DNA from 3 places in the Erwinia persicina genome. Region 1 is predicted to be linked to each of the others. Evidence: predicted binding sites of a transcription regulator. Region 1 holds the regulator's gene; each other region holds the start of a gene.
What was found. Region 1 encodes PhoB, which activates phosphate uptake and scavenging genes when phosphate is short. Its sites were predicted from a motif close to CTGTCATAAAACTGNCNNAT; they were not measured.
Positions count from the first base shown of each region.

Region 1 (10,066 bases):
CTTCCATGCGGATGCGGCGCTGTATATTGATATCGACAGCTATGGTAGCCAGTACCGGGTCGTGGACAGTGTCACTGAGGTCAGCGCCACTGCACGGCTGGTAGATCTGCGCAGCGGTAAGCAAATCTGGTCCGGTAAGGGCTATGCTTCTGACGCGCAGGACAACAGCAATAACGGCCTGCTGGGGATGCTGATCACCGCGGCGGTGAAACAGATGTCCAGCAACATGTCTGACAAAAGCCATGATATTGCCATCATCGCCGGAGCGACCATGCTCACCGCCGATGGCCGCAACGGCAGCATTCTGCCGGGGCCGCGTGCAAAAGTGAAAACGGCGTTATAACGTCAATGCCGCTGGGGCGTTCGTCTTAGAACGCCCCTACGCCACAGGCGTTTCCAGCCTGCTGTAGCCCAGTCCGTTAATCTTCTTCACCCTGATCTGCACCGGAATGCGTTCTTTCATCGCCTCCACGTGGCTGATCACCCCAATCGTTTTCCCACTGGCATTCAGTGCATCCAGCGCGTCCAGCGCACTGTCGAGCGTCTCCGCATCCAGCGTGCCAAACCCTTCATCCAGGAACAGCGACTCAATGCGGGTTTTGTGGCTGACCAGATCTGATAACGCCAGCGCCAGTGCGAGGCTGACAAGAAAACTTTCCCCGCCTGACAGCGTGCGGGTATCGCGCTGTGCATCCGCCTGCCAGGTATCGATCACCTGCAGTTCCAGTGCTTCCTGAGATTTTCGCTGCAGCAGATAGCGCCCGTGCAGACGGTTCAGCTGATTGTTCGCCAGCCACACCAGATGATCCAGCGTCAGCCCCTGTGCAAAACGGCGGAATTTATCCCCCTCTCTGGAACCAATCAGCTGATTCAGGTAGCTCCAGTCCTCAAGATGTTGCTCGTGAGCGGCAATCTCAGCCAGCAGCGCCTGCTGGCGAGTTCGCCTTTCGTTGTCATCGCGTAGCTGCTGACGCAGCTGGCCCTGCTGGCTGGCCAGCTCACGCAGTTGCTGGTTCAGCCCGTGCAGTTCAGCTTCCAGCAGGGCACGGCGGGCAGGGAGGTCGTCGACCTTGCCTGTTTTGGTTAAGGCATCGTCTAATTTCGACTGCAGAGTAATCAACTGTTCATTTAGTGATTTATGCTGTCCGGTCAGAGTATTTATCCGGTCCTGCTGCGACTGCCACTGCACCTGAGCCTGGCGCACGTCCCGATCGTGCTGCGTGGCGGCCGCCCGCAGCTGCTGCTGAACTTCTGCGACCTGTCGATCGCCAAACAGCGCCTGACGCTGCTGCTGCAGTTGGTTCAGCATCGACTGCTGCTGCTGCAGGCGCTGATCCCCTGCGTTCAGTCGTGTCTGCTGCTGCTGCAGTTCATCTTCCAGCGCCTGCTGGCGGCTGGCGAGAGTGGCCAGTTCGGGCACCAGCGCGGCCAGCGCCTCGCTGTTACGTTGCCATGCCTGCCACTGCTGTTCGCAGCGCTGCAGCCAGCCCTGATAGTCGCCATCCTGCGGCAGTGACAGATCCAGCGCCCTCAGCGCTTCTGCCAGGCTGCTGAGGCGCTGTTGTGCACGCGCTTCATCCTGTTCAAGCTGCTGCTGCTGTGCGTTCAGGGCCTGCACGGCGGCGTCCCTCTCCTGTTGCTGCAGTTGGATCTGCTGTTGCAGGTGTTGCCAGGCCTGCTGTTGCTGATAAAGCCCTTCCTTCTGCTGCTGACAGTGGCGCAGGGCCTGCTCCAGCTGCTGCAACTGCTGCTGCAGGGTGCTTTCCTGCTGCTCCTGCTCTGCCAGCCATTCACTGACCTGTGCAGGCTGTTGTGGGGTCAGCGTCAGTGAGAGCGCGCCCGCGGCGTTCTGCCACTGCTGTTCCAGTTGCTGCAGTTGACGACCCAGATCGTCCCGTTCCTCCTGCAGACGGGCCTCCTGCGCCTGCGCCTGTTTCAGCTGTGCGCCGAGGGTGCTTCCTTCCTCTTTCAGTTGTTCAACTTCGCGCCTGAGGGTGGCGAGCCGCTGCTGGTTTTCTGAAAGCTGTAATGCCTGATACGCCTGCACCGCCGGATGGGTTTCTGAACCGCAAAGCGGGCAGGGCTGGCCGGCTTCCAGCTGCGCCCGGTGCTGCTCCAGATCGGCAATGCGCCGTTCCAGCTCACAGCGTTTATCAAGATCCTGCTGATGCTGATACTTCTCTTTCCATAACGCACGCAGCGTAAGTAACTGCTCACTGTTTTTCTGGATCTGCTGCGTCAGCGCCTGATGTTCCTGTTGTAACCGGACCAGGCGGCCGTTCAGCTGCTGACCCTGCGGAAGCAGCGTTGCCAGCAGCAGGCGCTGGGGCCGCTGCCGGGCACACTGCGCCAGCGCTGCGCGCAGGGTTTCTTCCGGGTGCTGCTGTTGCAGCGGCACCAGCTGCTGCCGGGCCTGAGCAAGTGCCTGTTCTGCGGCGGAGAGCTGCTGCTGTAGCGGCGTCTGCTGCTGCTGAAGCCGCTCGCAGGCCTGTTCATACTGCACCAGTGCCTGCTGGCGGGTCGCCACCTGCTGGCGCAAAGATGTGAGTGACTGCTCACTCTCTTGCTGCTGACGGAAACGTTCCCGCCACAGCGGCAGAGACTCTCCGTAACGTTCATACTGCGCATGGGCGCTGCGCCAGTCGTTAAGCTGTCGCTGCTGCAACTGTTTTTCCGTCTGCAACTGAAGGTTCTGCACGCTTTCCTGCTGACGGGAAGCGAAAGTCTGCTGATGCTCATTCTGCTCACGCGCCAGCTGCTGAACCTGCTCCCGCAGAGCGCTAAGTTGCAGATCGAGCGGCAGCACTTTTTCGGCTATCAGAGTGTCCTGCTGCAGATGCAGCGTCTGGTGCTGCTCCTGCGCCAGCAAAGCCTGCTGCTGTGCCACCGCCACTGCCGTCAGTGCGGTGTGCGCCTGCTGCCGCTGTTCGTCCAGCTGCTGTGCGCGGGTGATCAGCAACTGCCGTTCCCGTTGCAGCTGCTCAAGCTGTTGCAGTTCATGCACTTTTTGCTGCCGGCCCTGCTGCTGCGAAGTAAGTGCCTGCTCCTCCGCAATGCTTTGTGCCAGCTGCGTATTCAGGCTGTCCTGCTGCGCTTCGCTTAACAAAGCCATGCCGCCGGACTGCGCCCTCAGGGTATCCAGTAACACCTTCGCCTGTTTGTGTCGTTCAAACACCGCCGAAGAGAGTCTTCCGTAAATTTCGGTCCCGGTCAGCTCTTCCAGCAGTTCAGCGCGTTTATTGGCATCGGCATTGAGAAAGGCGGCGAACTGGCCCTGCGACAGCATCATGGACTTCGTAAAGCGCTCAAAGTCCAGTCCGGTCAGCGTGGCGATCATCTCCAGCTTGTCTTTGACTTTGTCGGCCACGATCTGATTATCATCGCAGCGCGCCAGTTCCACGCGCGGGGCCTGTAAATTGCCGTCAGCGGCACCGCGTGCACGGTTCTGGCTCCAGAAGGCGCGCCACGCCACCCCTTTTACCTCAAATTCCACCTCGGCCAGACATTCGGCAGTGTCACGCGTCATCAGGTCATTTTGTGACTGGGTAATGCTCTTGAGCCGTGGCGTTTCGTGATACAGCGCGAGGCAGATGGCATCCAGCAGCGTGGTTTTTCCCGCACCGGTCGGGCCGGTGATGGCAAACAGCCCGTTGCTGGCAAACGGCTCAGCGGTAAAATCAATTTTCCATTCACCTTTGAGCGAATTGAGGTTTTTAAAGCGTAAGGTCAGGATTTTCATCAGGGCTGCTCCTCATGGCGCACCGCTTCGAGCGTTTGAGCAAAGAGCGCGCTGGCCCGCGCCTGACGTTCCGGTTCATCGGTTTCCTGGGCCAGGCGGCGGGAAAAAACCTCCTCAACGCTCAGTTCGCTAAGGGTTTCATTATTTTGCCGGGCGATAACCTGCTCCCGCTGTTCGCGGCTGCGGCGCAACAGCACCACCTCCACCGGCAGCGGTGCGGTCAGCTCCTGAATGCGGCGCTGTAACTCACTGAGATAGGCCTCGGTGACGATTTCAATATCCAGCCAGATGGTTCTGCCCTGCGGATCGGGCGTCAGCGCCGCCAGCTGCTGTTCGATCTGCTCCAGCGATCCTTTAATCATCTGCATCGGCTGGAAGGACGGGATCGGCAGCGCCTCAGCGGCAACGAAACGGCCCGCGTCGAAGTCGACCTGAAACACGTTTTTGGCTTTACCCAACTCATCAAAACTGAGCGGAATGGGTGAGCCGCTGTAACGAATATGGTCGCTGTTGGCAATGCGCTGGGCACGGTGAATGTGGCCGAGGGCAATGTAGTCTGCCGGGGGAAAACAGTCGGCGGGGAAGGCGTCCAGTGTGCCGATGTAAATATCGCGCACGGCGTCGCTTTTGGTCACCCCCAGAGTGGTCAGATGGCCGGTCGCTATAATAGGCAGCGTCAGTCCCAGCGCCTCCCGCTGCCTCAGCGCCTCCTGCCAGCAACGTTGATAATGATCGGTAATGGCTTCCAGCAGGCTTTGCTGCTTCTCCCGCCCTGACTGTCCACTCTGGCTACGCAGAATATCGCGTGGACGTAAAAAGGGGATCGCGCAGAGCAGCGCGCCGGGCTGGCCATCGCGGCGATTCAACATCAGGACCTGCTGGCTGACATCGTCACTGGCAGCCGCGATCACCCGGGTATTCAGGCACGCCAGAAGCTCGCGCGATTCGTTCAGCATCGCCACCGAATCGTGGTTACCGCCCAGGATCACCAGCTGACAGCCGGTTTGCTGGAGTCTGACGACAAAGCGGTTATACAGCTCGCGTGCGTAGCTCGGCGGCGAGCCGGTATCAAAAATATCCCCGGCGACGATAATGGCGTCCGCCTGCTGCGCTTCTGCTTTTTCCAGCAGCCAGTCAAGAAAGGCCTGGTGCTCAGCCGCCCGGCTTTTGGTGTAGAAAAACTGGCCAAGATGCCAGTCGGCAGTATGAATGATGCGCATGGGGGTCCTTTCATGGCGGAAATGCATGGCGGGAAGTATACCCGTCCTGCCTGCCGAATTATTCACGCCAGGCAGATTAATGCGGTGCGGGGGATTTTATTTAAGTCCATCAATGCCTTCAGGGGGTGCTTTTTTCATAAAAGTGTCATAAAACTGACGCATAATGGCGCCGCATATCCCCGTGACAACCTGTCACAGCAGCAGGAGCAATAATGGCCAAGCGAATTCTGGTGGTGGAAGATGAAGCCCCAATCCGTGAGATGTTGTGTTTCGTTCTGGAACAAAATGACTATCAACCGATCGAAGCCGAGGACTATGACAGCGCAGTTAACTTGCTGATTGAGCCCTGGCCGGATCTCATCCTGCTGGACTGGATGTTACCGGGCGGTTCAGGCATCCAGTTTATCAAACACCTGAAGCGTGAAGCCATGACCCGGGATATTCCGGTGATGATGCTGACGGCGCGCGGTGAGGAAGAGGATCGCGTGCGTGGCCTGGAAGTGGGCGCGGATGATTACATCACCAAACCTTTTTCACCGAAAGAGCTGGTGGCACGCATCAAGGCCGTGATGCGTCGTATCTCCCCGATGGCAGTGGAAGAGGTTATCGAGATGCAGGGGCTGAGTCTTGACCCGTCCTCGCATCGCGTGATGTCCGACACGCAGCCGCTGGAAATGGGGCCGACGGAATATAAATTACTGCACTTCTTTATGACCCACCCGGAACGTGTCTACAGCCGCGAGCAGTTGCTAAACCACGTCTGGGGGACTAACGTTTACGTCGAAGATCGTACCGTCGACGTCCATATCCGTCGTTTGCGTAAAGCGCTGGAACTGACCGGGCACGATCGTATGGTGCAGACGGTTCGCGGTACAGGTTATCGTTTCTCTGCACGCTATTGATCGTTCGCGCTGGAGTCTGAACCGTGTTGGAACGCCTCTCCTGGAAGAGATTATTGCTTGAGCTGTTGCTCGCCGGTCTGCCCGCACTGATCCTCGGGCTGCTGGTGGGTGGGCTGCCCTGGCTGCTGTTAGTCTCAGTACTGTGTGTGCTGGGTTTTCATTTCAACAACTTACTTCGACTCTCTCACTGGCTGTGGGTTGACCGCAGCATGACGCCTCCCAGCGGCCGTGGCAGCTGGGAACCGCTGTTCTACGGTCTGTATCAAATGCAGGCGCGTAACCGCCGCCGCCGCCGTGAGCTCGGCCATCTGATCAAGCGCTTTCGCAGTGGTGCCGAATCACTGCCCGATGCGGTGGTACTGACCACCGAAGAGGGCACCATTTTCTGGTGTAACGGTCTGGCACAGCAGATGCTGGGGCTGCGCTGGCCGGAAGATAACGGCCAGAACATCCTGAATTTACTGCGTTATCCTGAGTTTACCCGTTATCTGCGCCAGCGCGATTTTACCCGTCCGCTGACGCTGGTGCTGAACAGCCACCGTCATCTTGAGTTCCGCGTCATGCCCTACAGTGAAGGGCAGTGGCTACTGGTGGCGCGAGATGTAACGCAGATGCACCAACTGGAGGGGGCACGCCGCAATTTCTTTGCGAATGTCAGCCATGAGCTACGCACGCCGTTAACCGTGCTGCAGGGCTATCTGGAGATGATGAATGACTCCGTGCTGGAGGGCAGTCTGCGTGACAAGGCCTTGCATACCATGCAGGAGCAAACCAAACGCATGGACAGCCTGGTGAAACAGCTGCTGACCTTGTCCCGCATTGAGGCGGCTCCGGCGCTCGATCTGCAGGAAAAAGTGGATGTGCCGATGATGCTCCGGGTCCTGCAGCGGGAAGCGGAAACCCTCAGTAATGGCCGCCATGAGATTCATTTTCACACGGACCCCCATTTGCGCGTGTTTGGCAATGACGAGCAACTGCGTAGTGCGATTTCTAATCTGGTGTATAACGCCGTCAATCATACGCCGGACGGGACGCGCATTGATGTCAGCTGGCTGCGCAACCCCCAGGGGGCCCAGTTTAAGGTGAAAGATAACGGGCCGGGCATCGCACCGGAACACCTGCCGCGGCTGACAGAGCGTTTCTACCGGGTGGATAAAGCGCGTTCCCGACAGACCGGCGGCAGCGGATTAGGGCTGGCGATTGTCAAACACGCGCTCAGCCACCACAATACGCGGCTGGATATCACCAGCAAGCCCGGCAGCGAAACCTGTTTCAGCTTTCAGCTACCACTCCGATTGATTGTCAGTGCCGGACTGGCTGAGAATGCGCTGCGTTAAGTCTTACGGAACCCATGCAATGAAAACGTTAATCGCGCTGGCGCTGGTGCTGGTGATGTCACCGGCGACGGCGAAAGAGGGAATGCTGGCAGGCAATCTGACCAGCGTCGGCTCTGACACGCTGGGTAACCTGATGGCCTTGTGGGGGGATAGCTTTAACCGGCAGTACCCTGGGGTAAACGTTCAGATCCAGGCGGCGGGTTCATCAACAGCTCCGACCGCACTGGCGGCCGGGGCCGCCCAGCTTGGGGCGATGAGCCGACCGATGCAGGCCACCGAGCGTCAGCTGTTTGAGGATAACTACGGCTATCCCCCACTGGCCGTTCCGGTGGCAATGGATGCGCTGGTGGTGGTGGTCAATCAGGACAATCCGCTTACCGGCCTGAATGCACAGCAGCTGGATGCCATTTTTTCTGTTACCCGCCGCTGTGGTGGCCTGTCGGTGCCCCGAACCTGGGGGGATTTACAGCTTACTCAGCCCGGCTGGGCGACACGGGGCCTGCAGCGCTTTGGCCGTAACTCGGCCTCCGGAACCTGGGGGTTTTTCAAACAGCAGGCGCTGTGTAACGGCGATTTTCGCCACGATGTCGGTGAGTATCCCGGATCGGCAGCCGTCGTGCAGGCGGTAGCAGGAACGCTGAACGGAATTGGTTATGCCAGCGCCGGGTTTCATATCAGCGGGGTAAAAACCGTGCCGGTGGCGCGAGAGGGCAACGACTGGATTGCGCCCAGCATCGACAATATCCGCAGCGGACGCTATCCCTATGCCCGTCCCCTCTATATTTACGTCAATAAAGCCCCGGATAAACCGCTGGAGCCCCTCACCGCCGCATTCCTGCGTTTAGCGCTCTCGCCGCAGGGGCAGGCGCTGGTCAGCCAGGCGGGCTATCTGCCGCTGTCGGAGCAGCAAATGCAGCGCGCCCGCGCAATGTTAGCGCCGTGACAGCAAGCGGCGACAATAAGCAGAGTTGAATTTTATTCATGTACGATGAAATTTCCTCGTTTGCCCCTGAAAGATTCTCATGACACTCTTAGTGACAGACATGTAGACGTCCGGAAGTCCATGGATAACCTACGGTAACTATTTCGTCACTAAATTATGCGGCCACGCGCAGGCCAGGAGGCTTTCATCATGACAACATTCACCCCATACCGTGCCGAAGTGGTGGGCAGCTACCTTCGTCCCGCTGAAATTAAACAGGCCCGTAAGCAGTTCGAAGCCGGTGAGATCGATGCCGCTGCGCTGCGCCGGGTGGAAGATGATGCGATCCGTCAGGTTGTGGCTCGCCAGCGTGAAAGCGGCCTGCAGGTGGTGACCGATGGCGAGTTCCGCCGCGCCTGGTGGCACTTCGACTTCTTTGACGGACTGGATGGGGTGGAGCGCTATGAGGCTGAACAGGGCATTCAGTTTAACGGCGTACAGACCAAAGCGCGTGGCGTGAAAGTGACCGGTAAGCTTGGCTTCAGCGACCATCCGATGCTGGATGATTTCCGCTTCCTGCAAAGCATCAGCGGTGATGCCGTCGCCAAAATGACCATCCCAAGCCCCAGCGTGCTGCATTTTCGCGGTGGGCGTAAAGTCATTGATGCTGATGTTTACCCTGATCTTGATGTCTATTTTGACGATCTTGCCCGGACTTATCGTGATGCGATTAATGCTTTTTATAAGGCCGGATGCCGCTATCTGCAGCTGGACGATACGGTCTGGGCCTATCTCTGTTCTGACGATCAGAAACAGCAGATCCGTGAGCGCGGTGACGATCCGGAAGCGCTGGCGCGCACTTATGCCCGCGTGCTGAATAAGGCGATTGAAGGTAAGCCGGACGACCTGGTGATCGGTTTGCATGTCTGTCGCGGTAACTTCCGTTCCACCTGGATTTCTGAAGGTGGCTATGAACCGGTGGCAGAAATTCTGTTTGGCGGAGTCAACATTGATGCCTTCTTCCTGGAGTATGATAACGAACGTTCAGGCGGCTTCGAGCCACTGCGCTTTATCAAGCCAGGCAAACAGCAGGTGGTGCTGGGCCTGGTGACGACCAAGACCGGTGAACTGGAAGCGGTGGAAACAGTGGAAAAACGTCTGCATGAAGCCGCTCGCTTTGTCAGCCTGGATCAACTCTGCCTCAGCCCGCAGTGTGGGTTTGCCTCCACCGAAGAGGGCAACAGCCTGACCGAAGAACAGCAGTGGGCAAAAGTACGTCTGGTCGTGGAGGCCGCCAGCCGCGTCTGGTAGGTCAGCATCATTCTGTGTACGGGGCGCGACTTTGCGCGCCCTTTGTGCATCAGCAGTACATATAGTGCAGAAATTAACGCCGCACCGGGCAAAAAAAATACAAATCATGTAACGCATTTTTTCTTATAACTAAATATATGCACTGGTTATGCAGTTTTTTACACTATATCATCCTGCTTTTCCGATCCCGTATTGCCTTTCGCCGCTATAAACGTTCTACTTACCCCCGTTTTTTCGTCATCCCTCTGCATACAGAAAATAATCAGCTCACATTCGCTGTTGATAAACCTAATGTAAGTGATTTCCACTGCATAGGTTGCATCAGACCACGTATTTAGAGCCATCAGGGGCACAGGTCTTTATAAAAAAGCCTGATAACACGATTTTTCACACCATCACGGGCAACACGATTTCTTATGACACATCGTTTAACTTCCAAAGATATTCTGGCACTGGGCTTTATGACGTTTGCCCTGTTTGTGGGGGCCGGGAACATCATCTTCCCACCGATGGTGGGCATTCAGTCCGGCGAGCACGTCTGGATCGCCGCGCTTGGCTTTTTAATCACGGCCGTGGGTCTGCCGGTGATGACCGTCATTGCGCTGGCGCGCGTCGGCGGCGGTATTGATGCCCTC
Region 1 covers NZ_CP082141.1:3,575,272-3,585,337, reverse strand. Annotated here, with positions in the region: gene K6L24_RS16560 (DUF799 domain-containing protein) at 1-343, shown strand, start outside; gene K6L24_RS16555 (AAA family ATPase) at 380-3,739, opposite strand; gene sbcD (exonuclease subunit SbcD) at 3,739-4,959, opposite strand; gene phoB (phosphate response regulator transcription factor PhoB) at 5,172-5,861, shown strand; gene phoR (phosphate regulon sensor histidine kinase PhoR) at 5,885-7,198, shown strand; gene K6L24_RS16535 (PstS family phosphate ABC transporter substrate-binding protein) at 7,218-8,141, shown strand; gene K6L24_RS16530 (cobalamin-independent methionine synthase II family protein) at 8,331-9,431, shown strand; gene brnQ (branched-chain amino acid transport system II carrier protein) at 9,848-10,066, shown strand, end outside.

Region 2 (10,066 bases), 1.4 Mb from region 1:
GCTGAGAAATCGTCCATTTCGTTGTTCAGCAGGATACCGCTGTTTCCCGCGACAATACCGCTGCCGAAGTTGGTGTTCAGCGTGTAAGTCACCGCCACTGCATTCCCGTCTTTATCCACCACCGAGAAATGTGTGGTCTGGTTGCTTTCATAGGGTGCCAGCTTGCCGGGTTTGATCTCTGCGGAAGGCCGCGCTTTCGCCAGATCGATCTGCTTTGCCAGAGAAGAGGCATAGGCTTTGCTGGTCAGGGCCTGCCACGGCACCTTAACAAACGCCGGGTCACCGAGATATTCGGAGCGATCGGCATAGGCATATTTTTCTGCTTCTGCCATCACCTGCATGGCATCGGCACTGCCAGAGCCCATTTTCGCCAGGTCAAAGTTTTCCAGAATATTAAGGATCTGCACAATATGGATCCCGCCGGAAGACGGTGGCGGCATTGAGAAGACCTGATAACCACGATAGGTTCCACTGATCGGCTTGCGTTCGATCGCCTGATAATTTGCCAGGTCAGCCTTGCTGATCAGGCCGCCGTGCTGCTGCATCTCCCCCGCGATCTCATCGGCAATTTTTCCCTTGTAAAAAGCATCCGGCCCCTGCTGCGCAATCAGTTCAAGGCTACGCGCCAGGTTGCGCTGTACCAGTTTATCTCCTTTCCGGTACGGCGTACCGTCGGCTTTAAAGAAGATCGCTTTGCTGTTCGGGTGTGCCAGCAGCACCTCTTTGCCATACACATTCAGGTCATCGGCCAGCGATTCATTCACCACAATGCCCTTGCGCGCCAGCGTCAGCGCCGGCTGGATCAGGGTACTGAGCGGCAGGGTGCCGTATTTCTGGCTCGCCAGTGAAAAGCCCGCGACGGTCCCCGGCACGCCGGAGGCCAGATGAGAGGTCAGGGATTTTTTGCTGTCCGCATTCCCCGCATTGTCCAGGAACATGTCGCGGCTGGCCCGCACCGGGGCCATTTCACGGAAATCAATGGACGTGGTGTTACCGGAGGCGGTGCGCAACAGCATAAAGCCACCGCCGCCGAGGTTACCCGCCTGCGGGTGCGTGACCGCCAGCGCATAGCCGACGGCAATGGCCGCATCAACCGCGTTACCGCCCTGCTGAAGGATTTTCACCCCCACTTCCGTCGCAGTGGCATCTACCGAGGCCACCATGCCGTGCTGTGCCTTCACCGGATGGAAAGTATCTGCCCCGACGCCGTAGGAAACGGGTGGCACCGCAGGCGCGGCTCCCGCCCCCTGCCACACCAGTAAACCGGCGAACAGCGACCACGACAGGCGTTTCCGCATAGCTTGTGTCATCATTGTTACATCCTTTAATTATATTTACGTTATGTTTGCCATTGATAAATAGACACAAAAATGGATGAATTGCTAACGCTAACGCAAATCAGGAGCACTCCTGGAGTGGAGGGCGTAGAGCTGACTTACACTTAAGGGAGTAACACGGAGGACGTAAAATGAAAATGAAATGGTTAGTGATTATGGTCGCAGCATTGCCGTTAACCGGCATGGCCAACATGTTGAATAACAACAGCAACACGAACAATGACCCCCAGCAACAGGGGTATAATCCGAGCACTCAGCGTCTGAAGCAGGATATGCAGAATCAGCAATCGCAGCAGAAGCTCAAGCTGCAGCAGGATCAGCAGCGCCAGCAGCAGGATTTGCAGCGTAAAATGCAGGAGCAGCGCGACAGCGCCGCCCAGCGCACCAGCAATGGACAAGTGAAGCCGTTGCAGCAGAATTGATTCTGACAGAGTCACCACAGGGGCAGCGGGAAAAAAAGCCGTCCTCTGAGGACCACCGGAATAGCCTCTCTCCAGGGGCGGGCCGAAGCGCTGGCCCGCCCTTTTCGTTAACGAAAATCCGGCCCGATGATATCAATACGATCGGTGCAGATGGCGTCCACGCCCCACTGCAACAGCTCACGCGCCCGCGCGGGCCTGTTCACGGTATAAACCAGAACCCGCAGACCCGCCTGTTTCAGCACAGTGACGCGCGCCTCATCCAGCAGTTTATGATTGAGATGGATCGACGTACAGTCCAGCGCCTGCGTCATTGCCAGCCAGTTCTCGTCCCAGCTGTCGAGCAGTAAGCCACGCGGCAGCTCGGGTGCCGCCTGCTGCGCGGCCTCCAGCGCCCGGTATGAAAAAGAAGAGAGCAGCGGGGCCACCTGGTTTTGCCACATCACGCGGGCGGCCTGCGCCACCCGCCGGCCGGTGTCCACGTCCAGCCCTGGGGTCGGTTTAATTTCGATATTCGCCATCATCTGATGCTGCCTGCAGCGCGCGGCCACGTCCGCCAGCAGCGGCAGGCGTTCGTCACTGAACGCATGACTGAACCAGCCGCCGGCATCCAGCTGCACCAGCTTATCCCATGGCTGTTCGCCCGCCAGACCCCAGCCGTTACTGGTGCGGTCGAGGGTATCGTCATGCAGCAGGAAGATCGCGTCGTCCTGCGACAGTTTGACGTCAAACTCAATCATCCGGTGCCCCAGCTGCGCACCGATATCGATGGCCGCCAGCGTATTTTCCGGCGCCAGTTTCCCGCCGCCGCGATGGGCGACAATCGGCGGGTATGGCCAGGTTTTATTCATTATTCGATCCGTTGTCCATGATGATCAAAGAAGTGTAACGCCTGCGGAGGAACCTGTAACCACAGCGTGCTGCCCCTCTCAGGGCGCACTGAGTGCGGCAGGCGTACCACCATTTTATTCTTACCCCAGCGGCCGTGGGCAAGGTTATCCGCGCCCAGCATCTCCAGCAACTCCACCACCAGCGGAATGCCGCCGTCCTGTTGTGTAGAGAGTTCAATATGCTCCGGACGGATCCCCATCGTCAACGGGCGGTCCGCCCATTTTGCTTTCGGCACTGTCAGCGGCAGCGCCATACTGTCACTGAGCGTAAAGCGTGTACCGTCAGCATTCATCTGCCCTTCCAGCAGATTCATCGCCGGGGAACCGATAAAACTGGCAACGAAGCGCGTGGCCGGACGCTCATAAATTTCAACCGGTGTTCCCAGCTGCTCCAGTACGCCCTTATTCATCACCATCACGCGCTGTGCCAGGGTCATCGCCTCCACCTGGTCGTGGGTGACGTAAAGACTGGTCGTGTTCAGGCGGCGGTGCAGCTGCTGCAGCTCAAGACGCATCTGCACGCGCAGACGCGCATCAAGGTTCGACAGCGGCTCATCAAACAGAAACACCGCTGGCTCCCGCACGATAGCGCGTCCCATTGCCACGCGCTGGCGCTGGCCGCCGGAGAGTTCACGCGGGCGGCGTTTCAGCAGCGCTTCAAGCTCCAGGCTGCGTGCTGCCTCCAGCACGCGCTGGCGGATCTGTTCTTTACCCATCCCGCGAATTTTCAGGCCCCAGGCCATATTCTCTTCCACGCTCATATGCGGATAGAGCGCGTAGTTCTGGAACACCATGGCGATACCGCGATCTTTCGGCTCCTCTTCGGTCACCCGCCGCGTGTCGATGTAAATATCGCCGCTGGTGACGCGCTCCAGCCCGGCGACCATACGCAGCAGCGTCGATTTCCCGCAGCCGCTGGGCCCGACCATCACCATAAATTCACCGTCGCGGATCGAGACATCGAGCGGCTGGATAATCGGCGTGACGCCATCGTAGGATTTGGTTACTGCCTGAAGTCTTACACCTGCCATCGTTATTTCTCACTCTCAACCAGACCGCGAACAAAGGCGCGCTGCATCACTAAAACAATCACTACCGGTGGGATCAGCGTGAGGATCATTGCTGCCATCACCAGGTTCCATTGGGTTGCCGCATCGCCGGAGGCGATCATGCTGCGGATGCCCGCGACGGCCGTGCCCAGTTTGCTGTCGCTGACAATCAGCAGCGGCCACATGTACTGGTTCCAGCCATAGATAAAGGTGATCACGAACAGCGCCGCCAGATTGGTTTTTGACAGCGGCAGCACGATGTCCCAGAAGAAGCGCATCGGGCTGGCACCATCAATACGCGCCGCCTCCATCAGTTCATCCGGCAGCGTCATAAAGAACTGGCGAAACAGGAACGTCGCGGTTGCAGACGCCATCAGCGGCAGGGTCAATCCACTGTAGCTGTCGAGCATATTGAGGTCGGCAATCACATCCACCGTCGGAAAGATACGCACTTCAACCGGCAGCATCAGCGTGATAAAGATCATCCAGAAGAACAGGTTGCGCAGGGGGAAGCGGAACCATACCAGCGCAAATGCTGACAGCATGGAAACGGTGATTTTGCCGGTGGTGATCGCCAGCGCCATAAACAGGCTGTTCATCAGCAGCGTGCTGAAAGGCGCACTGTTTTGCCCGACACCGTGGGTCCAGATGCTGGCAATGTTCTCCCACAGATGGGTACCCGGGATCAGCGGCATCGGCACCTGAAACACCTGCTCCGTGCTGAGGGTAGCGGCAATAAACGCCACATACAGCGGGAACAGCACGGTGAGGATACCGAGGCCCAGCAGGGTATGGCTGAAAATATCCAGCCCGCGTCGGTTTTCGATCATTGGTAGCGCACCTTTTTCTCGACATAGCGGAACTGGATCACCGTCAGAATAATCACCAGCACCATCAGTACCACGGACTGCGCCGATGACGAGGAGAGATCCAGACCGGCAAAGCCTTCGCGGTAAATTTTATAAATCAGCGTGGTGGTGGCCTGCACCGGCCCGCCGCCCGTGGCGGCATCGATCACCGGGAAGGTATCGAAGAAGGCATACACCAGGTTAACCACCACCAGGAAGAAGCCGACGGGGGCGATCAGCGGCAGCGACAGGCTGAAGAAACGACGCACCGGCCCTGCCCCGTCAATGGCTGCGGCTTCGACCAGGGATTTGGGGATCGACTGCAAGGCGGCAAAGAAGAACAGGAAGTTGTAGCTCATCTGCTGCCAGATGGACGCCAGCACCACCAGAAACATCGCCTGGCCGCTGTTTTGCGCGTGGTTCCAGCTGTACCCCATCAGCCCCAGGAAATGGGTGATCAGACCGAGGCCCGGACTGAACAGAAACATCCACAGCACCGCTGCCACCGCCGGAGCCACCGCATAAGGCAGCAGCATCAGCGTCTGGTAAAAGCGTTTAAGGCGCAGCACATAGTCGACCATCGCGGCAAACAACAGGGAGACCACCAGCCCAATCACGGTAACCAGGCTACTGAAAACGATGGTGGTCCAGAACGAGTCCAGGTAATAAGCATCGCTGAACAGGCGGGTAAAATTTTCCAGGCCAACAAAGGTGCTGGAAATGCCAAACGGATCGACATTCTGTACCGAGTACCACAGTGCTTCCCCGGCGGGCCAGAGGAAAAAAACGATGGTGATGATCAGCTGAGGCAGTACCAGCAGGTAGGGCAGCGCTTTCGCGCGAAAGACGGGACGGGGTTGGGACATAGCGGTTTATCTCGTGCGAAAAACGTTGCAGGGGCCAGCCGTTGTTCTGGCCGGCCCTGGCGGGCGGGTCAACGACCCGCCCGACACATCCTATCGGGTTTGCTGTTCAAAACGGCGCAGCAGCAGATTGCCACGCTCAACGGCGCTGTCCAGAGCCGCCTGCGGGGTTTTCTTGCCGGTCCAGACGCTTTCCAGCTCCTCATCCACTACGGTACGGATTTGAGGCATATTGCCCAGACGCATTCCCTTAGTGAAAGGCAGTGGATCTTTATTCAGCATCTGACGGGTGGCAATGTCAGCGCCGGGGTTCTTGTCGTAGAAGCCCTGCTGTTTGGTCAGCTCATACGCGGCGGTGGTAATCGGCAGATAGCCGGTTTTCTGGTGCCATTCCGCGGCAATTTCTGGTTTGGCCAGGAACTGCATGAATTTAGCCACGCCTTTATAAGTGTCGGCATCTTTGTTCTTCATGACCCACAGGCTGGCACCGCCGATAATGGCGTTTTGCGGGGCATTTGGCACGGTGGCATCGTACGGCATCATACCGACGCCGTAGTTAAATTTGGCATGGCTACGGATATCGGCCAGTGAGCCGGAAGACGCCGTGGTGATGCCGCAGTCGCCGTTATAAAACTTGGCGGTGGACTCGTCTTTACGACCAAAGTAAGTGAAATCACCCTTCTTATTCATCTCTTCCAGCAGGGCAATGTGGCGTACCTGCACCGGCTTGTTGAATTCCAGCACCGCATCAGTGCCGTCGAAGCCGTTGTTTTTCGTGGCGACCGGCAGACCGTGCCAGGCGCTGAAGTTTTCAATCTGGATCCAGCCCTGCCAGCCGCTGGCGTAACCGCAGGTCATGCCCGCTTTACGCAGGGCAGCGGAGTATTTCGCCAGATCCTGCCAGGTTTTTGGCGGCTGCTCAGGATCAAGACCGGCTTTTTTGAAGGCGTCTTTGTTGTAGTACAGCACCGGGGTGGAGCTGTTGAACGGCTGGGAGATCAGCTGACCGTTAGCGTCACTGTAGTAGCCTGCCACTGCCGGAACAAACTGCTTAGGATCCATGGGGATCCCCGCGTTTTTAAACACTTCGTTGACCGGGACAATCGCCTTCGAGGACATCATGGTCGCCGTCCCCACTTCGTACACCTGTAAAATCGCCGGTGCTTTACCCGAGCGGATCGCCGCAATACCGGCAGACATGCTCTGCTCGTAGTTACCTTTATAGGTCGGGACGATTTTATAGTCAGGGTTTTCAGCATTAAAGCGGGTGGCCAGCGAGTTAACTTCCTCGCCCAGCGCGCCTTCCATTGAGTGCCAGAACGGGATCTCAGTGGCGGCCAGTGCGCTGGCGCTGAAGGTCAGACCCAGTACCACGCTAATTGCGGTGTGACGAAATGCGAATGATGACATGTCGGTTTCCTGTACCCGGTATTGTAAAGCGCGATATCGCGCATTCTGTTATTCGGGAGGTAACATGACACGCGAAAATGACAGAAAAATAACGGGTTTATGACAGAAGAGTGACAGCAAGGTGACGGCAGAGGGGGTGAGATCGTGGCAGGCGCTGATACAAGACTGGCTAAAAACTAACCAGAGTGAAGGGCCAGCCAGAAAACAGGACGGCCCCGGGTCAGGTTGTTGCAGGGGCGGCCCCTCTTTTGCGGGCCGCCCAAACGATTAACCGCCTAAATACGCGCTGCGCACCGCTTCATTGGCTAACAGCGCGGCACCGGTATCCTCCAGCACCACATGACCGTTTTCGAGCACGTAGCCCCGGTCAGCCAGCTTCAGCGCCTGGTTGGCATTCTGCTCGACGAGGAAAATCGTCATGCCTTCCTGACGCAGCTGCTCAATGGTGTCGAAGATCTGCTGGATAATGATCGGTGCCAGCCCCAGCGACGGCTCGTCCAGCAGCAGCAGGCGCGGCTGGCTCATCAGCGCACGGCCAATGGCCAGCATCTGCTGCTCACCGCCCGACATCGTGCCTGCACGCTGCACCCGGCGCTCATAGAGACGCGGGAACAGCTCGTAGACACGTTTGATACGCTGCTGGTACTGCTGGCGTTCGGCAAAGAAGCCACCCATCGCCAGATTCTCATCTACCGTCATACGTGAGAAGACGCGGCGGCCTTCCGGCACAATCGCTATCGCCTCGCGCATAATGCGCGCCGTCTGCCAGTCGGTGATGTCTTTACCATCGAAGGTAATCGACCCCTCCGTGGCACGCGGCTCCCCGCACAGGGTGCCGAGAATAGTGGTTTTACCCGCGCCGTTTGCCCCGATCAGGGTCACAATTTCCCCCTGATTGATATGCAGACTGACGTTGTGCAGCGCCTGGATTTTGCCGTAGTGCGCGCTGATATTATTCAGGGAAAGCATTGCCTGACTCATATTATGCTTCTCCCAGGTAAGCGCGGATCACGTCCGGGTTGTTACGGATTTCGTCTGGCGTGCCGTTAGCCAGCGGCGTTCCCTGGTTAACCACGTAAATACGATCGGAAATACCCATGACCAGTTTCATATCATGTTCAATCAGCAGGACTGAGACGTTGTGCTGGTTGCGCAGTTCGGCAATCAGTTCATCCAGTTCGTGCGTTTCTTTCGGGTTCAGGCCCGCCGCCGGTTCATCCAGCATCAGGATCTCCGGCCGCGTCACCATACAGCGGGCGATCTCCAGGCGACGCTGCTGACCGTAGGCGAGGTTACCGGCCTGACGGTTGGCCAGCGCCAGCAGCCCGACGCGATCCAGCCAGGTGGCAGCCCTGTCCAGCGCTTCGCTTTCTGCCTTACGGAAGGCCGGGGTTTTCAGCAGACCGGAAAACACGCCGCTTTTCAGATGCTGATGCTGGGCGACCAGCAGATTTTCAATGACCGTCATTTCACGGAACAGGCGCACGTGCTGAAAGGTTCGCACAATGCCCATGCGGGCAATTTTCTGTCCCGGCAGCCCCGCCAGCTGCTTATCACCCAACTGAATGGAACCGCCAGTCGGGCGATAGAACCCCGTCAGGCAGTTAAATACCGTGGTCTTTCCGGCCCCGTTAGGGCCGATAAGCGAAACAATTTCCTGCGGGTGCAGTTCCAGCTCCACGTTATTGACGGCCAGCAGGCCGCCAAAACGCATCATCAGGCCATTGACGGCTAACAAAGGCTGACTCATGCCTGCTCTCCTTTTTCCGCACTTTTCAACTTCAGATGCGGGCGTTTCATCGGCAGCAGACCCTGCGGACGCCAGATCATCATCAATACCATCAGACCGCCAAGAACCAGCATGCTGTATTCGTTAAGATCGCGCATCAGCTCGCGCGACACCACCAGCAGGATAGCCGCGAGGATCACCGCGAACTGCGATCCCATCCCGCCCAGCACGACGATCGCCAGCACAAAGGCTGATTCGGCAAAGGTGAAGGACTCCGGGCTGACAAAGCCCTGGCGCGCAGCGAACAGGCAACCGGCGAAACCGGCGAAGGCGGCACTGATGGTAAACGCCGTCAGCTTGATGCGCGTCGGGCTGAGTCCCAGCGAACGGCAGGCGATCTCATCCTCGCGCAGCGCTTCCCAGGCCCGGCCCAGCGGCATCCGCAACAGCCGGTTAATCACAAACAGCGTGATCACCACCAGCAGCAGCGCCACCAGATACAGGAAGATAATGCGGTCGCTGGGATCGTACTTGAGGCCAAAGAAGTTATGGAAGGTATCCCAGCCGCCATCGCGCGCGCTGCGGTTAAATTCCAGACCAAAGAGGGAAGGTTTCGGGATCTGGCTGATACCGTTCGGGCCACCGGTGATCTCGGTGTTATTGAGCAGCAGGATACGCACTATCTCACCGAAGCCGAGGGTCACAATCGCCAGGTAGTCACCGCGCAGGCGCAGCACCGGGAAGCCCAGCAGCAGACCAAACGCGGCCGCCACCATGCCGGCGAGCGGCAGGCTCTGCCAGAAACCGAGGCCGTAGTAGTGATTCAGCAGGGCAAAAGTATAAGCGCCGATGGCATAAAAACCGCCGTAGCCCAGTACCAGCAGGCCGGACAGGCCGACCACCACGTTCAGGCCCAGGCCCAGCATTACGTAGATCAAGGTCAGGGTGGCGATATCCACCGTGCCGCGGGATACCAGAAACGGCCAAACCGCCGCCGCCACAATCAGCGCCAGCAGGAACAGCTTCTGTTTCGGTGTCGAGCCGTCAATCCCCGGCAGAACCAGCGACGGGCCGGAGACTTTTTTCAGGCTGCTCTGCACCAGCGGGCGCAGCAGCTGGAACAGAAATACCACGCCGCATCCCAGCGCAATCCAGTTCCAGCGCACTTCTCCGGCATTGTTCACCACCAGTTTTGTGCCGTCGAGATCCAGACGCATGCCCATAAAGAACGCGGCCAGGATCAGCAGCATCAGCGACGAGATCACCGCATTCAGCAGGTTGAGCTTTTTCATACTTTCTCAACCTCCGGACGACCGAGAATACCGGTAGGCATCACCAGCAGCACCACAATCAGCAGGGCAAATGACACCACATCTTTGTATTCCGTACTGAGGTAGGCAGAGGTCAGGGCCTCGGCAATCCCGAGAATCAAACCGCCAATCATCGCGCCAGGGATACTGCCAATCCCCCCCAGCACCGCGGCGGTAAAGGCTTTCATCCCGGCCATAAAGCCAATATAAG
Region 2 covers NZ_CP082141.1:279,121-289,186, reverse strand. Annotated here, with positions in the region: gene ggt (gamma-glutamyltransferase) at 1-1,313, opposite strand, end outside; gene K6L24_RS01240 (DUF2756 domain-containing protein) at 1,469-1,759, shown strand; gene ugpQ (glycerophosphodiester phosphodiesterase) at 1,867-2,607, opposite strand; gene K6L24_RS01230 (sn-glycerol-3-phosphate import ATP-binding protein UgpC) at 2,607-3,677, opposite strand; gene ugpE (sn-glycerol-3-phosphate ABC transporter permease UgpE) at 3,680-4,525, opposite strand; gene ugpA (sn-glycerol-3-phosphate ABC transporter permease UgpA) at 4,522-5,409, opposite strand; gene ugpB (sn-glycerol-3-phosphate ABC transporter substrate-binding protein UgpB) at 5,500-6,816, opposite strand; gene livF (high-affinity branched-chain amino acid ABC transporter ATP-binding protein LivF) at 7,084-7,797, opposite strand; gene livG (high-affinity branched-chain amino acid ABC transporter ATP-binding protein LivG) at 7,799-8,566, opposite strand; gene K6L24_RS01200 (high-affinity branched-chain amino acid ABC transporter permease LivM) at 8,563-9,837, opposite strand; gene livH (high-affinity branched-chain amino acid ABC transporter permease LivH) at 9,834-10,066, opposite strand, start outside.
Region 2: a site for PhoB is predicted at 6,903-6,922, ahead of ugpB (sn-glycerol-3-phosphate ABC transporter substrate-binding protein UgpB). Genes of this name have one in related genera too.

Region 3 (10,066 bases), 920 kb from region 1:
ATAGAGATCAAACACCGGAAAGGCTTTGCTTTTCGTCATCCTTTGGGTCTGTCATCTCAGGGGTTACTTAACGCCAGTTTCAACGGTTCCACAGCAAATGTTAATCCTTTATCGCCGTTATCGGCCACGATGTAACGCAGCGCCCCTTCGGTTTGCTGATAAAAGCGCGACCCTTTACCTTTGGCCAGCAGTTCCTCGGCCCGTTTCATGCTCTGTTCGTCACTGAGCATCGGTTCAAAGAAGCGGATAAGTGCGGCGATATAGGCTACCGCTTTGTCGCGTGACGGTTTCTGTTCGGGGCCAGGGATCGGGAGCCAGGTAATCTGCAAGGTTTTGATTTTACCTGTTCCCTGTTCCAGCGCGGTCGATGAATAAAGATTTTCGTTGATCTTGCTGGCAGCACGCGTCAGATTGCTTTTATCATCACGACTGTCAATGGCGCGATATTCACTTAATGGTAACGTTGTATTGGCAGCATTATACTTTTCGCGAAACTGACCGATAGTCATATCAAAGGTCGGGGCGCCTGCCTGCAGATAGGGCGCGGCAGGAAGATGCTCGGTACGGTTCTGTGGATCGGGACTGGCGTGTGCCGCAGGGAATATCATGGCGGATAGCAGTGCCATCCCTGCCCAAATCGCGTTCTTCATATCATTGGCCCTAACCTGTAAACTCAGCCCAAGATTAAAACGGACAATGACCCGCAAAGTCAAAGGGCACCCGGACTCTGAGATAAAAATAATGACGTTACAGCAATGGTGTTTCTCTTTTCGTGGCCGTCTGGGTCGGCGGGATTTTTGGATCTGGCAGGCAGCCTGGATTTTAATGCTGGTGCTGCTGTTCACTCTGGCGGGCAACGGCTGGCTGGATACCCAGACGGCAGCCTTCTGTGTCGTGGCCCTGCTGTGGCCTGCGAGTGCGGTGCTGGTTAAGCGGCTGCATGACCGCAACAAAGGCGGCCAGTGGGCGCTGCTGTTTATTCTGGCCTGGATGCTGATGGCGGGACACTGGACGATGCTGCCCGGTGATCTGCAGTGGGTGGTGGGGCGTTTTATTCCCACGCTGATCCTGGTGAGTATGCTGGTCGAACTGGGAGGATTTACCGGAACGGTGGGGGATAACCGCTTTGGTAAAGCGACGCAGCCGGTTGTTTTCCTGCGTCGCCGGGCCTCTGACTACCAGTAATGTTCGCTGGTCATATGCCCGGGTTTGCGTTTCAGATGCTTACGCATTCCCCGGGTCTCCTTTAGCACCTGCTGCGTATCACGTACCATCTGCGGGTTACCGCACAGCATGACATGACTGCTATCCGCATCCATCGTTAAGCCGGTGGCGGCTTCCAGCTCACCACTTTCAATCAGCGCGGGGATCCTGCCGGTGAGCGATCCGGGACTCTCTTCGCGGCTGACGACGGTCTGGATCTGCAATTTCCCGCTGTAGCGCTGCTGCAATGCCTGCATCAGCGGCAGGTAGCTCAGATCCTGTGCGTAACGCGCGGCATGAAGCAGAACGATATTGTTAAAGCGTTCCAGCCCTTTCCCTTCCTGCAGAATGGACAGATACGGGCCAATGGCAGTGCCGGTTGCCAGCATCCACAGCGTTTCACACTGTGGAACCTCATCGATGACAAAGAAACCCTGCGCATCCTGAGTGATCATCACCTCGTCGCCGGGTTTCAGTGCGTGCAGTCTCGGGCTGAGTTTCCCTTCCGGTACGGTGACCAGATAGAACTCCAGATTCTCATTGCTGGGCGCGTTCACAAAGGAATAGGCGCGCACGACACGTTCACCGTCAATTTCCAGCGCCAGCTTGGCATATTGCCCGGCAGTGAAGGGATCGACGGGTGCCGTCACCGTCAGACTGAATAGCGCGTCTGTCCAGTCGGTAACCTGTTTAACACGGGCATTGACCCATACGGCCATAACAAACTCCTTTCTTCGCTTACAACAGTATTCGCGTCTCTGGGGCTATCTTCCCCACCCGCCGGCCTTTTTTCCAGCCTGGCGGGCCGGTCAGAGCTCATATCGACAAAGTATGCGCACTATTTAAACGTAGCGTAAAAATTGTTTTACAGCTGCGCCCGTAATTAGTGACAGTGACGTATGGGTTATTTCACGGTCGCCTCTCGCTTTGCCACACAATCCTGATATTTTCATCTACATAATGCTGGCCTGGCTGGCAAATCCTCTTACCGATGCGAAATTCTTCGCACTTTATACTGATGTGAACCGATGAAAAAGATTGAGAATGGCCACCTGCTGGTGATGCTGATTGCCCTGCTGGCGGTGGGTCAGATGGCCCAGACTATTTATGTTCCGGCAATGTCGGCAATCGCGGAAGTTTTTCATGTCCGCGATGGCGCGGTACAGCGCGTGATGGCCGCCTATCTGATGACCTATGGCGCATCGCAGCTGTTTTATGGCCCGCTGTCGGACAGCATCGGCCGTCGCCCGGTGATCCTGATGGGGATGGCGGTATTTATCATTGGATCGCTGACCGCACTGTTTGCGGTCAGCCTGAACGGTCTGGTGCTGGGAGCCGCGATCCAGGGGATGGGAACCGGCGTCGCTGGCGTAATGGCCCGTACCATGCCCCGTGACCTGTATGCCGGTAGTGCGCTGCGCCATGCCAACAGCCTGCTCAATATGGGCATACTGATCAGCCCGCTGATTGCCCCCCTCATTGGGGCAGGGCTGACGCATCTGTTTGGCTGGCAGGCCTGTTTCGCCTTTTTACTACTGCTGTGCCTGGCCGTTACGGCAGCGATGCTACGCTGGCTGCCTGAAACCCGGCCAGCGGGCCAACAGAAACGGCCGTTCTTTTCCCGCTATCGTCCCCTGCTGGCCGACAGCAGTTTTATCCGTTATCTGGTGATCCTCATAGGGGCACTGGCTGGCATTGCGGTATTTGAGGCCAGCTGCGGCGTGCTGATGGGGGGCGTGCTCGGCTACAGCAGCCTGGCGGTCAGCGTGCTGTTTATTCTGCCTCTGCCTGCGGCCTTCTTCGGTGCCTGGTTTGCCGGGCGCAGTGAGAAACCTTTTAACACCGTGATGTGGTACGCAGTGAACAGCTGCCTGCTGGCGGGTGTCATGATGTGGATCCCTGGCTGGCTTGGGGTCATGAACCTGTGGACGCTGATAGTGCCTGCCTCGCTGTTTTTCTTTGGGGCTGGCATGCTGTTTCCGCTGGCGACCACGGGCGCAATGGAGCCCTGGCCCTATATGGCGGGCACCGCCGGGGCCCTGGTGGGGGGCTTACAGAATCTGGGTTCCGGGCTGATTGCCTGGCTGTCAGCCCTCCTGCCGCAAACCGGGCAGTTCAGCCTCGGGATGCTGATGTTTGCCACCGCGCTGCTGATCCTGCTGTGCTGGCTACCGCTCTCGAAGCGACCGCAGGCACACGCGGTATAAATCGGGCATCGCCTGCCGGGTTGTCATTCGATCTGGCAGGCAATGCCTTTTTTCTGCCCGTCCTGCCCCGGACGGTTATAAAATATACTGATGCAGGCTCGGGTCTTTCAGATCAAGGTAGTGAATGGACTGAATACGGCGAATAGTGCGTGATTTTCCCCGGATCAGCAGCGTTTCAGTCGTGGCCATATTGCCCTGGCGGGTGATGCCCTTTAACAGATCGCCACTGGTGATGCCGGTGGCAGAGAAGACGACGTTGTCGTTACGCGCCATCTGCTCCAGCGTCAGGACCTGGCCCGCCTCAATCCCCATTGCCCGGCAGCGCGCCAGCTCTTCTTCACCCAGACGACGATTGTCCGGTGTATCCCCTTTCACTTCGTGGCGCGCCAGCAGCCGGGCCTGCATATCACCATCCAGTGCCCGGATCACCGCCGCAGACACCACGCCTTCTGGTGCTCCGCCGGTGCCGTACATTACGTCCACTTCGCTGTCCGGCATGCAGGTGAGGATCGAGGCGGCCACATCGCCGTCCGGGAAGGTGAAGACGCGCACGCCAAGCTGTTGCAGGCTGGCAATCACCGCATCGTGGCGCGGCTTCGCCAGCAGCGTCACCGTCAGCGCCGTCAGGGGCTTGTTGAGGGCAGCGGCGACCCGGACCAGGTTCTCTTCCAGCGGCAGGTTGAGGTCGATAGTGCCTTTGGCTCCCGGCCCCACCACCAGTTTTTCCATGTACATATCCGGGGCATTGAGGAAGGTGCCTTTGTCACCCACCGCCATCACCGCCAGCGCATTGGCCTGGCCCAGCGCCGTCATGCGGGTTCCTTCGATGGGATCGACCGCAATATCGACGGCATCGCCGTTACCCGTGCCGACTTTCTCACCGATATACAGCATCGGTGCTTCATCAATTTCCCCTTCGCCAATCACGATCTGACCGTCAATATCCACTTTGTTAAGCATAATGCGCATAGCGTGAACGGCCGCGCCGTCTGCGGCATTTTTATCGCCGCGCCCCAGCCATTTATAGCCAGCCAGTGCCGCCGCTTCGGTTACGCGGGAAAATTCAATCGCCAGTTCTCGTTTCATGACATGCCTCGGGAAAGTAATGAGGCGGGAAGTTTATCACAGCGAGCGGAGGGGGGAAGGGAGATACCCGTGGTCAGGCGACCACGGGTTGGGGCGTTTACTTGTCGTCAGCCTCTTCCCATGCCTGCGCACGGGCAACTGCTTTCTTCCAGCCAGCGTACAGCACATTACGCTGGGTGGTTTCGATGCTTGGGCGGAATTCACGCTCGATCACCGACTTGGCACGGACTTCATCCAGATCTTTCCAGAAGCCCACCGCCAGGCCCGCCAGGTAGGCAGAACCCAGCGCGGTGACTTCACGAACTTCAGGACGCTCAACGCGTGCGCCCAGGATGTCCGACTGGAACTGCATCAGGAAGTTGTTGGCCACGGCCCCGCCGTCCACGCGCAGCGACTGCAGGCGGGTGTTGGCGTCGTTCTGCATTGCTTCCAGCACGTCACGCGTCTGATAGGCGATGGACTCCAGGGTGGCGCGGATAATGTGGTTGGCATTGGCACCACGGGTCAGGCCGAAGATAGCGCCACGGGCATACGGATCCCAGTAGGGAGCGCCCAGACCGGTGAACGCCGGCACCATATAGACACCGTTGGTGTCTTTCACTTTGGTGGCGAAGTATTCCGAATCTGTAGAGTCGTTGATCAGCTTCATCTCGTCACGCAGCCACTGAATCGATGCGCCGCCGATAAACACCGCACCTTCCAGTGCATAGTTCACTTCACCACGCGGGCCGCAGGCAATGGTGGTCAGCAGGCCGTGTGTGGAGGTGACGGCTTCGGTACCGGTGTTCATCAACATAAAGCAGCCAGTGCCGTAGGTGTTCTTCGCCATACCCGGCTGGACGCAGAGCTGGCCATACAGGGCCGCCTGCTGGTCACCGGCAATACCTGCGATTGGAATACGTGTGCCGCCTTTACCACCAATGTTGGTCTGGCCATACACCTCAGAAGACGACTTCACTTCAGGCAACATTTCACGCGGGATATCGAGGATCTCCAGCATGCGCTGATCCCACTCGAGTTTATGAATGTTAAACATCATGGTGCGTGAAGCGTTGGTGTAATCGGTAATGTGAACCCGTCCCTGCGTCATCTTCCACACCAGCCAGGAGTCGACGGTACCGAACAGCAGCTCACCACGGCGTGCGCGTTCACGGGAGCCTTCCACGTGATCGAGGATCCATTTCACTTTGGTACCGGAGAAGTACGGGTTAATCACCAGCCCGGTTGTGTGGCGGATATACTCTTCCAGGCCTTCTCTTTTCAGTTTGGCGCAGTAGTCAGCGGTGCGCGGATCCTGCCAGACAATGGCGTTATAAATCGGCTTACCGGTCTCTTTATCCCAGACAATGGTGGTTTCACGCTGGTTGGTGATGCCAATGGCGGCAATCTCGTCAGAGTTGATATCCGCATGGGCCAGCACTTCGACCAGGGTGGAGCTTTGCGACGCCCAGATATCCATCGGGTCATGCTCAACCCAGCCAGCTTTCGGATAAATTTGCTGGAACTCACGCTGCGACACCGCGACGATATTGGAGTCATGATCCAGAATCACGGCGCGGGAGCTGGTGGTTCCCTGGTCGAGAGCGACGATATATTTTTTTTCTACGGTCATAATCAATTCCTGATAATAAACAGTGAGCAGGAGTTACGCTTTACGCTGTGCGGCACGCGGTGCTGATTTTTCCTGTTTCTCCACAACCTTGCCGGGAAGGTTGTTGGCAATCAGGACACGGTAGCCAAAGGCGCCGAGGCTTGCACCGACCAGCGGGCCAAAAATCGGAACAAGGAAGTAAGGAATATCGCGGGCCCCGGTGAAGGCAACATTACCCCAGCCAGCCAGCCAGGCGAATAGTTTTGGTCCGAAATCACGCGCCGGGTTAAGGGCGAAGCCGGTCAGTGGACCCATTGCGGCCCCGATAATCGCGATCAGGAAACCGATCAGCAGCGGGGCCATCGGGCCACGCGGCAGGCCGTTACCGTCATCGGTCAGCGCCATAATCAGCGCCATCATGATCGCGGTGATCACCATTTCGACAAGGAAGGCCTGGCCTACGCCGATATGGGGGTTAGGGTAGGTGGAGAAGATACCTGCAAGGTCGAGGCTTTCCACGCTGCCGCGCACCATATGATGTGTCTGTTCGTAGTCGAGGAAAAGGTTATGGTACAGGGCATAAACCAGCGCAGCGGAGCAGAATGCGCCAGCAACCTGAGCGATGGCGTAAGGCAACACCTTACGGCCTTCGAAGTTGGCGAACAGCCAGAGGGCAACACTGACGGCGGGATTGAGGTGCGCCCCGGAAATACCGGCGGTGAGATACACGGCCATTGCCACGGCAAGACCCCAGACAATGCTGATTTCCCACAGGCCGAAGCTGGCTCCGGCGACTTTCATGGCGGCGACACAGCCAGCACCAAAAAAGATGATCGTGGCAGTGCCGAGAAACTCAGCGATGCACTGCCCTTTAAGCGTGCTTGTAGCATGACTCATGATGAAATTCCTGAAGGCGAGGTTAATTGTCAACGGTCTTAGTTTTGTTTCATCCGTGAACCAGCCCAATCTTATGTAGGGCTGATGTGAATTTATCGTTAACGAGCATAAACGAGAAATAGCGAACTCAATATTTGTGTTCTGTGTCATAAAAATGAGCGTTTTCGCGTCTTTTGGCCTTCCGAAAACCCCCAGATGCGCGTTTAATCGCGTATGAAATGTTCAATTTTTTAACCCACCCCTTACAATCCGCCCTCACAGGTGTTGCGTAAACCAGGTATAGGCTGAAAATTGTTACAGACTGCGCCCTGTAAAGGTTCGTTGCTGGACTTGAGCTGTCGCTCTACTTACAATCGAAGCATCGTTGTTATCCGCGGAATGCCGGTTCATTCCTCACCCCTGCGGCTAGCATCATCAACGCGCTGCGATTAGGAGAGGTTACAGACATGTCATTTGAAGTATTCGAGAAACTGGAAGCAAAAGTGCAGCAGGCGATTGATACCATCACGCTGTTGCAGATGGAAATCGAAGAGCTTAAAGAACAAAACGGTCATCTGAACCAGCAGGTTCAGCAGGCAGCCGGCAGCAGCGATGCGCTGGTACGTGAAAATCAGCAGTTGAAGGAAGAACAGCATGTCTGGCAGGAGCGTCTGCGGGCTTTGCTGGGAAAAATGGAAGAGGTGTAATGCTGCGCCTGGCGTAAAAAGCAGGAAGCAAGCAGAAAACGGGTGCCGAAGGCACCCCTTTTTTGGTGTTCGTTTTTATTCGATGTCGAGCGGATCTTCCGAGAGGATCATACCGGTGTTATCGGCATAAAGATGGTCGCCGGAAAAGAAGGTCACACCGCCAAAGTTCACCCGCACGTCGCTCTCGCCAATGCCTTCACCCGCGGCACCCGCAGGAATGGCGGCGATGGCCTGGATACCGATGTCCAGCTCTTCCAGATCGTCAACCTGACGCACAGAACCATACACCACAATGCCTTCCCACTCGTTTTGCAGCGCGATCCTGGCCAGCGCAGCATCCACCAGCGCACGGCGTACCGAACCGCCACCGTCCACCAGTAACACGCGGCCACGGCCGTTCTCCTCCAGCAAATCATAGAGCAGCCCGTTGTCCTCGAAACATTTTACCGTGGTGATTTGCCCGCCAAACGAGGTGCGCCCACCAAAGTTTGAGAAAAGCGGTTCAACGACATTCACATCTTCATGATAGATGTCGCACAGTTCTGACGTATCGTATTTCATAGGGGTTTCGTCTGTTTGCCACAGGGGAGGTAAGTATATCGCTTAAAGGGGGCTGTTGGCAAAATCATCAATTGTTAAAAGTTGCGATGGGTCAAGCACATCGCGTTTAACTGAGCAGCAGTCCTGCCGCGAAAAGCACATTGATTAACAGCGCCAATTTAACGGTTTTTTCCAGCATTGGACGCATAGCCAGCGCGCTGGTTTCACGCAAAATATAACGCCCCTGCTGCCAGAGAAGCGGCGTTGCCAGCAGGAACAGCCAGCCCGGCAGACGCAGCCCGGCAACGCTGCTGTAGATCGCGAAGCAGGCCAGAGCGGTCAGCAACAACCCGGCATGGTAATGCCGTGCACGCCGCGCGCCCAGACGTACGGCCAGGGTGAACTTACCATTCTCCCGGTCACTGTCGATATCACGCAAATTATTCACGTTAAGCACTGCTGTCGCCAGCAAACCACAGCCAGTGGCGGGAAGCAGCAGCAGTATATCGAGCTGGTGGGTCTGCAGGTAGTTGCTGCCAGTGACGCCCAGCCAGCCAAAGAAGATCATTACTGACAGGTCTCCCAGCCCAAGATAACCGTAGGGCTTTTTCCCCACGGTATAGGCGATGGCAGCGACCATTGCCAGCGCGCCCATCACTACAAATCCAACAATGTCGGCGGGTGACTGGCATGCCCGCAGGATCAGCAGCAGGCCACTGGCGGTGGTCACTGCGACGGTCAGTAGCAGGGCGATACGCATCTGTGCCTGACTGATCGCCCCTTTCTGCATTCCGCGCAACGGACCAATACGCTGAGGGGTATCGCTACCTTTCAACGCATCACCGTAGTCATTGGCCAGGTTAGAAAGGATCTGCAGCAGAATGGTGGTCAGCAATGCCAGCAGGGCAATGGCGGGATCAAAATGCCCCTGATGCCAGGCCAGCGCACTACCGGTAATAATGGAAGCACAGGCCAGCGGCAGCGTGCGCAGACGCAAACTTTCCAGCCAGGCCCGGGGCATTGAGAGTGAGGAAACCCGTTGGCTATGTTCCATAACAGATAGCGTCTCCGATCGGCTTCAGGTGGCGTGTGGCCGGTGCCAGCACGATATCTGCATTATGGTAGGGTGCTTTCCTGCGACAGGTGTTAATCCTGGTCAAGGATAGTGTGAGCGCATAAAAAAAGGAGGCCGGAGCCTCCTTTTTATCGTGGATAGCGATTTACAGAATGAAGCGACTGAGGTCTTCGTCTGCGACCAGTTCATCCAGATGTTTGCTCACGTAATCGGCGTCGATCGTGAACGACTGACCGTTAAGATCGCTGGCGTCGTAGGAAATCTCCTCCATCAGGCGCTCCAGCACCGTGTGCAGGCGGCGTGCGCCGATGTTCTCAGCGGTCTCGTTCACCTGCCAGGCGGCGGCGGCAATTTTACTGATGCCATCAGGAGTGAAGTTGATCTCCACGCCTTCGGTGTTCATCAGTGCTTTGTATTGCACGGTGATGGATGCGCTTGGCTCTGTCAGGATGCGCTCGAAATCGTGAGTGGTCAGTGCCTGTAGTTCAACGCGAATGGGCAAACGACCCTGCAATTCCGGGATCAGGTCTGACGGGCTGGCGACCTGGAATGCACCCGATGCGATAAACAGAATATGGTCCGTTTTCACCATGCCGTGCTTGGTTGAGACGGTACAGCCTTCGACCAGCGGCAGCAGGTCGCGCTGAACACCTTCGCGTGAGACGTCCGGGCCGGAGGACTCACCGCGCTTACACACTTTATCGATCTCGTCGATAAACACGATGCCGTGCTGTTCAACCGCATCGATAGCGTCCTGCTTCAGCTCTTCCGGATTGACCAG
Region 3 covers NZ_CP082141.1:4,494,096-4,504,161, reverse strand. Annotated here, with positions in the region: gene K6L24_RS20785 (YiiQ family protein) at 57-650, opposite strand; gene K6L24_RS20780 (DUF805 domain-containing protein) at 742-1,185, shown strand; gene fpr (ferredoxin--NADP(+) reductase) at 1,176-1,922, opposite strand; gene emrD (multidrug efflux MFS transporter EmrD) at 2,232-3,410, shown strand; gene glpX (class II fructose-bisphosphatase) at 3,486-4,496, opposite strand; gene glpK (glycerol kinase GlpK) at 4,594-6,108, opposite strand; gene K6L24_RS20755 (MIP/aquaporin family protein) at 6,142-6,984, opposite strand; gene zapB (cell division protein ZapB) at 7,431-7,670, shown strand; gene rraA (ribonuclease E activity regulator RraA) at 7,746-8,231, opposite strand; gene K6L24_RS20740 (1,4-dihydroxy-2-naphthoate polyprenyltransferase) at 8,338-9,264, opposite strand; gene hslU (ATP-dependent protease ATPase subunit HslU) at 9,431-10,066, opposite strand, start outside.
Region 3: a site for PhoB is predicted at 7,128-7,147, ahead of K6L24_RS20755 (MIP/aquaporin family protein). Genes of this name have one in related genera too.